2 regions of the Marinobacter apostichopi genome follow, and region 2 is predicted to be linked to the other one. Evidence: riboswitches for the same ligand, from Rfam matches in the RefSeq annotation. Region 2 holds a riboswitch; the other holds the start of a gene.

Region 1 (3,411 bases), 370 kb from region 2:
CCAAAGCCAGCGATGCGCTCGCGCCCTATGCCGAACAGATCCTCATAGCGCTCGCTTTCAGCGCGCACGGTGGTGCCCAGCACCCAACGACCCAGCTCCTTGTCCAGATCCACCCGCACGGTGTTTTCCGCCCGACGAATTAGTTGACGGTCATCCTCGGCATTCTCATAGTCGCCAACCGTGGCCGCTGCCTTCAGCGTCCAGCCCTGGGCCTGCCAGCCACCACTGAGTTCGACGCCGCGCAGGCGGGCCTCCGGCACGCTGCCGGCGGCATCCTGTGACGGCAGGGACAGATCCTCAACATCGGTATGGAATACGGCCATATCCCAGAACCAGCGCACGTAGCGGCCTTCGATACCGACTTCGTAGCTCTTGGCTTCCTCCGGCTCCAGATCCGGATTGCCAAATCCGGGGAAGTAAAGATCATTGAACGACGGCGCTTTGAACGACGTACCAACGCTGGCCCGCACCCGGTGGTTGCGATCAAGCTCATAACCGACGCCGGCACCCCAGGTGGTTTCCTTGCCATAGGCTTCGTTGTCATCGTTGCGCAGGCTGAAATGGGCGTCCAGCGGCCCAAAGTTCAGCAGGGCCTGGCCAAACACCGCCGTGTTGGAGCGACTGGATTCGTCGTAGTTGGTAGTACTGTCGACCCGATCAACCAGGTGCTCGGCGCCGAGCACCAACTCATGAGTGCCAACGGTGAACCAGTTTTCCAGGCGGGAACTGCGGGTCTGGGTGTTGAACTCACCCGGGAAGCTGCTGAAGTCCTCGAGCTCGTCGCGGGCATCGGAGAACTGGACCACGGAGCGCCAGGTGCTGGTGATGGGCACTTCCAGGTTCACACCTGCGGTCTGGAACAGGAAGTCCTCTTCACCGCCGTCATACTCGGTGGTGCCCCGGGCACCGAGGAAGGTAAAGCCGGCCCGCACACCGTTGCTGAACTCGTGGCTGGCACTGGCCACGCCGGAGGTGTTGTCGTAACCCTTGTCATCGCCGCCTTCAATAACCGGAGCACCATCGGTCCGGAAATAATTGGTGGCCACATTGATGCGGGAACCACCTTCCACCGACGAGACGCCGGCACCGTACTGTTGGCTGTCGAGATTACCGGCACCGGCATTCAGCCAGCCCCGGGTGCCGTCCTGGGTTGGTGTGGTAAAGGCCTGCACGACCCCGCCGACGGCATCAGCACCGTAAAGGCTGCTGCGGCTGCCACGGACGATCTCGACCCGGTTAATGAGTTGCGGCGGAAGATACTGCCAGGCGGGACCACCCACCGTTGCGGAGCGAATACGAATGCCGTCCACCAGCAGAATCGATGCATCCGAGGCGTTACCGCGTAGGAACACGCTGGTCTGTTTGCCGTAGGAGCCATTGCCCACTACCGAAACACCGGGCTGGGAGGCAATCACCTCACGAAATTCCTTGGGCTGCTGACGCCGGATTTCTTCCTCTTCAATGACGGTGACCGATGACAGGCTTTCACCCACTGTTTTCGGGCCCAGCGTAGCGGTAACCACGATGGGATCCATCAGGTCCGGATTCTGATTGGTCTCGGCTGCAACAGCGAGTGGCAGGGTAAGAAGAGAAAGGCCTGCGATCTTGGCAGGAAAAGGACAACTAGCCATGTGTACTTGCTCCGTATTCCGCGCGCACCCGCACGGGAATTATCGTTATTGTTGCGGAACAGGTAGACAGGGGCGGGCGGTGGTCTGGCAAGGAAGCTGAAACCGGGGAATCGCCCACCCACAGTCGCCCACCGCAACGTCGGGTGTTTTTGCAGGCCGGTCTCCGGGCTTGCAGGCGGAGCCCATGACGGGTTCCCGGGCAATCACCTTCCCATGCCAAAGCACAGTGGCGCATCAGATTGCCGTTATCCTGCTTACCGTTGCGGGGGCAGCATCAGACTTTCCGGCTCACAGCCGAACTCACCGATTTCCCGTTTCACCCGTCGCGCTTTGCGACGGACACCTACAAAAGTGGCGCAAGGCTAGCAACGTAGCCGTGAAGGGTCAACGAAATACATCATACGGTCTCCATGCACGCTAATCGTCTGACATGGCTCCGGCACAGTGACCCTGCTATATTCCTTTCTTTACAATAACTTTCCGCACACCGAGCAGGGAGTGTTATGCAGGCCGAGCTCATCGACATCCGCAACCACATGGCCAACTACCCGCCGTTCGATGAAATGTCCGAGGAGCTGCTCGACCGGGTGGTGGGCACCATTGAGGTGGAGTATTTTCGCGCCGGCACCAGCATCCTTGAATTTGGCAAGGCCAACCACTGGCTGTATTACATTCGCAGCGGTGCGGTGGAAATCTACCGGCGCTCCGGAGAGCTGTATAACCGCATCGGCGAAGGTGAAATGTTCGGCCAGTTCGGCCTTTTGATGCATCAGAAGGTACGTTTCCCGGCCAAGGCCCTGGAAGACACCCTGATCTACCGGTTTCCTGAGGAAATCTTCCGTCTTCTATTCGAAAATGATGACAACTTCGCCGATTTTGTCGAAGTTGAGGATAACTCCCGGCTTCGTTCGGCACTCTCCCGCCGCGAGAAGTCAAATGAACTGATGACTTCCAAGGTCACCCGATTGATTACCCGGGAGCCAGTATCAGCGCCCTGCACGGTACGCCTGCAGGAAGCCGCCCGGATCATGACCGACCAGGGCGTCTCGGCGTTGCTGCTGATGGAGGAGAACAAAGGGCATACCGATCTGAAAGGCATCATCACCGACCGGGATCTACGCACGCGGGCACTGTCCGAAGCCCTGCCCTCGGAAACGCCCATCAGCGACATCATGTCCGAAGATCTGATTACCATTCGAGACACCGCCTTTATCTTCGAAGCCATGCTGACCATGCTGCACAACAACGTGCACCACCTGCCGGTGATGGACAAACACGAGGTTCGGGGTGTGATTGCGCTGTCGGACATCGTCAAGTACGAGAGCCAGAGCAGCCTCTACCTGGTCAGCAACATCTACCATCAGCAGGATGTTCGGGGCCTGCAAAAAATCAGCCGGGACGTGCGCGACAGCTTTGTCCGCATGGTGAACGAAGACGCCAACTCCCACATGATCGGCAGCGCCATGGCCGGCATCGGCCGCAGCTTTACCCAACGGCTGCTGGAGTTGGGCGAGGAGAAACTGGGGCCACCGCCGGTTCCCTACTGCTTTATGGCACTGGGCTCCATGGCTCGGGACGAACAGCTGGTGGTCACTGACCAGGATAACGCCATGATCCTGGACGACAGCTTCAACCCCAAAGAGCACGATGAGTACTTCCTGGCGCTGGCCAAGTTCGTCAGTGACGGCCTGGCCGAGTGCGGCTACACCTACTGCACCGGCGACATCATGGCCACCAACCAGAAGTGGCGTCAGCCGTTGAAAGTCTGGAAGGGCTACTT
Region 2 (3,411 bases):
CGAGTTATCCCCAGGTTTCGTTATTCCCGGGTTCCCCGAGCCCTATCGCTAAGGCCTGATTGTTTCAGGGCGATAGAGTGATATCGCCGTACCAGGCGGTGGCAGATTCGCCGGTATTGTCAGAATCCGACATGATAGCAATGCCCACCAGCGGTGGCGGTGCCTCGCCAAAGGCCTGGCGGTAATCCGCGACAATATCCCGTTCCACCGTGACCCACTCGCCGGCCTGCGCGTTGCCGGAATTAACCGCCACCATCATCGTGCTGTCGGTGTAGGGGTTGGGCACAATGTCACCCTCGGGTACCTCGTTGGCCCAGATGTAATTCAGGGCATTGCCGGGCAGAGACTCACCAAACACCACTTCCACCGCCTTGCGTTTGGCTCGTTCGAAGAACCCGGCCTTATCAGGCTGGAACTTGAACGCCACATAGATCCGGGCCGGGTAATCGTCCCCGGACTTCTCCCGGGCGTTGCCCTTCTCAAACACGTTCGACACCTTCCAGCGCCAGCGCAGAATCAGCGAGTCGGTCGGTTTCAAGTCGAGCCGGGCAATCAGACCCGAGGCGCCGCCGTTGGTTTGCGCCTTCACCACCTGAGTGCCGTTGTCGGTCACCAATTCATACTGGGAATGCTGATCAATTTTCGGGAATTCCAGAGGCTCCCAACCCTCGGTGAGCGCTGATATCTGGGAGAACGGCTGCAATAGCGGTTCGGCGGCGAAAAGCTTGCCCGATGTCAGGGCCAGAGCCATCAGCATCAATGGCAGGGTAAGTCGGGGAACTTGCTGCATGCGGTACCTCGCAGTGTTTTTGGAAAGGGTAGTTGACTGAATAGCGACTGGATAGTGACCAAGTAGTGACCGGAAAAATCCGCGGAAGTGCCTTGTTCCTCTGAAATTCTCTGTATATAGTGTTCGAATCCTTGGTCAAATACCATATGTTGATTTTTTGAGCATCGTGGTATCGGGAATCCGGTGAGAATCCGGAACTGACGCGCAGCGGTAATGGAGAACGAGCGTGGCATAAAGACACTGGCGCAAGCCGGGAAGTCGCCACGCGAGGCCGAATCGAACGGTTCACGCTCCTGAGTCCGAAGACCTGCCGAGGAGGTGCTGTTGTCCACCACATTGGAGAACAGCGCGACTGCACCTTCGCGACTCAGGCGCCTGCATTCGGCCCGATTAAGGTGAGCAGCAAACGGACAGGGAAGTTCCGCCAGGTCTTGGCGAGCGCCCCCCGCTCCGTCCTGCGTACGCGAAGGTTATAGAATTCAACGCGTATTCAGGAGAACTCAGCATGTCCGCCTCTGCTCTAGCCGAACCTCAATCCTCGGCCCCGGCCAACACCGAATCCCTTCAGGTTATTAAACGCAACGGCACCCTCGTTGGCTTCAATCCGTCCAAGATCAGTGTCGCCGTGACCAAGGCCTTCCTTGCCGTGGAAGGCGACCAGGCCGCCGGTTCGGCCCACATCAACGACGCCGTGCACCGGGTCACCGAACAGGTGGCACACGCTATTGGCCGGCGCCTGAAAGCTGGCGGCAAGGTGCATATCGAGGATATTCAGGACCAGGTGGAACTGGCGCTGATGCGCGCCGAAGAGCAGCGAGTGGCCCGGGCCTATGTTCTGTACCGGGAAGAACACGCCCGCGAACGCGCCCTTCATGCGCCGGTGGAAGCCCACCCACACCTGACCGTGAAGAAAATCAGTGGCGAGACCGCACCCCTGGACCTGGGCCTGATGAAACTGCAGGTGGAGCAGGCCGCCGCCGGCCTTGAAGGCATCGATGGCGACACCCTGGTGGAAGATGCCGTGACCAACCTGTACGACGGCATCGCCGAGGCAGACGTGCTGTCGGCCCTGGTGATGACCGCCCGCAGCCGCATTGAACGTGAGCCGGACTACAGCGCCGTCACCGCTCGCCTGCTGCTGGAGCAACTGCGCCTGGAAACCGTGTCGGCGCTGGATTTATCCACAGAGGTGCCGCTGGCGGAGATTTATCCACAAGCCCTGAGTGCCTTCATCCACGCCGGTATCCGCTACGAACTGCTGGACGAAGCCCTGGCTGCGTTTGATCTGGAACGTCTGGGCGCGGCCCTGAAACCAGAGCGCGACAGGCAGTTCGGCTTCCTCGGCCTGCAAACCCTGTACGACCGCTACTTCCTGCACTGGAACAAGGCCCGCCTGGAGCTGCCCCAGGTGTTCTTCATGCGCGTGGCCATGGGCCTGGCCCTGCGCGAGGACGACTCCAACGCCCGTGCCATCGAATTCTATGAGCTGTTGTCCAGCTTCGACTACATGGCCTCCACGCCAACCCTGTTCAACAGCGGCACCCGCCATTCCCAGCTGTCGTCCTGCTACCTGACCACCGTGGGCGATGATCTGGAAGACATCTACGGTGCCATCCGCGACAACGCCATGCTCTCGAAATGGGCCGGTGGCCTGGGCAACGACTGGACCCCGGTCCGTTCACTGGGCGCGCACATCAAGGGCACCAACGGCCAGAGCCAGGGTGTGGTGCCGTTCCTGAAAGTGGTGAACGACACCGCGGTGGCGGTCAACCAGGGCGGCAAGCGCAAGGGCGCGGTGTGTGCCTATCTGGAAAGCTGGCACCTGGACATCGAAGAGTTCCTGGAACTGCGCAAGAACACCGGCGACGAGCGCCGCCGCACCCACGACATGAACACCGCTAACTGGGTGCCGGATTTGCTGATTGAACGCATGCGCGAAGACCGGGACTGGACCCTGTTCTCGCCCAGCGATGCGCCGGACCTGCACGACCTCTACGGCAACGAATTCCGCACCCGCTACGAGCACTACGAGGCGCTGGCGGAGCAGGGCAAGATTGCCCTGTTCAAGAAGATTCCCGCCAAGCAGCTGTGGCGCAAGATGCTGACCGTCCTGTTTGAGACCGGCCACCCCTGGATCACCTTCAAGGACCCGTGCAACCTTCGCTCGCCCCAGCAGCACCGCGGCGTGGTGCACAGCTCGAACCTGTGCACGGAAATCACCCTGAACACCAACGCTGACGAGATTGCCGTGTGCAACCTGGGTTCGGTAAACCTGGCGGCTCACATTGCCGACGGCGAGCTGGACGTGCAGCGCCTGGAGCGCACCGTTAACACCGCCGTGCGCATGCTCGACAACGTTATCGATATCAACTTCTACGCGGTGCCCCAGGCCCGCAACTCCAACCTCCAGCATCGTCCTGTTGGCCTGGGTCTGATGGGCTTTCAGGATGCGCTGTACCAACTGGGCTTGCCGTACGCCAGCGCCGAGGCGGTGGAGTTCGCCGACCTGGCGATGGAGCAGCTCAGCTACTTTGCTATTCGCGCCTCCGCCACCCTGGCCGGTGAACGCGGTGCCTACGACACCTACGACGGCTCGCTGTGGCAACAGGGCACCCTTCCCA

What was found. Region 2 has a riboswitch for cobalamin ahead of QUE89_RS17155 (ribonucleoside-diphosphate reductase subunit alpha). Riboswitches for the same ligand answer to the same signal wherever they lie in the genome.
Region 1: another riboswitch for cobalamin. It lies ahead of QUE89_RS01390 (TonB-dependent receptor domain-containing protein); the one in region 2 lies ahead of QUE89_RS17155 (ribonucleoside-diphosphate reductase subunit alpha).

Annotation. Positions count from the first base shown of each region.
Region 1 is NZ_AP028070.1:321,524-324,934, reverse strand. It holds gene QUE89_RS01390 (TonB-dependent receptor domain-containing protein) at 1-1,631, opposite strand, end outside; cobalamin riboswitch at 1,769-1,993, opposite strand; gene QUE89_RS01385 (putative nucleotidyltransferase substrate binding domain-containing protein) at 2,135-3,411, shown strand, end outside.
Region 2 is NZ_AP028070.1:3,729,380-3,732,790, reverse strand. It holds gene QUE89_RS17165 (substrate-binding periplasmic protein) at 1-52, shown strand, start outside; gene QUE89_RS17160 (DUF3047 domain-containing protein) at 65-790, opposite strand; cobalamin riboswitch at 906-1,119, shown strand; gene QUE89_RS17155 (ribonucleoside-diphosphate reductase subunit alpha) at 1,296-3,411, shown strand, end outside.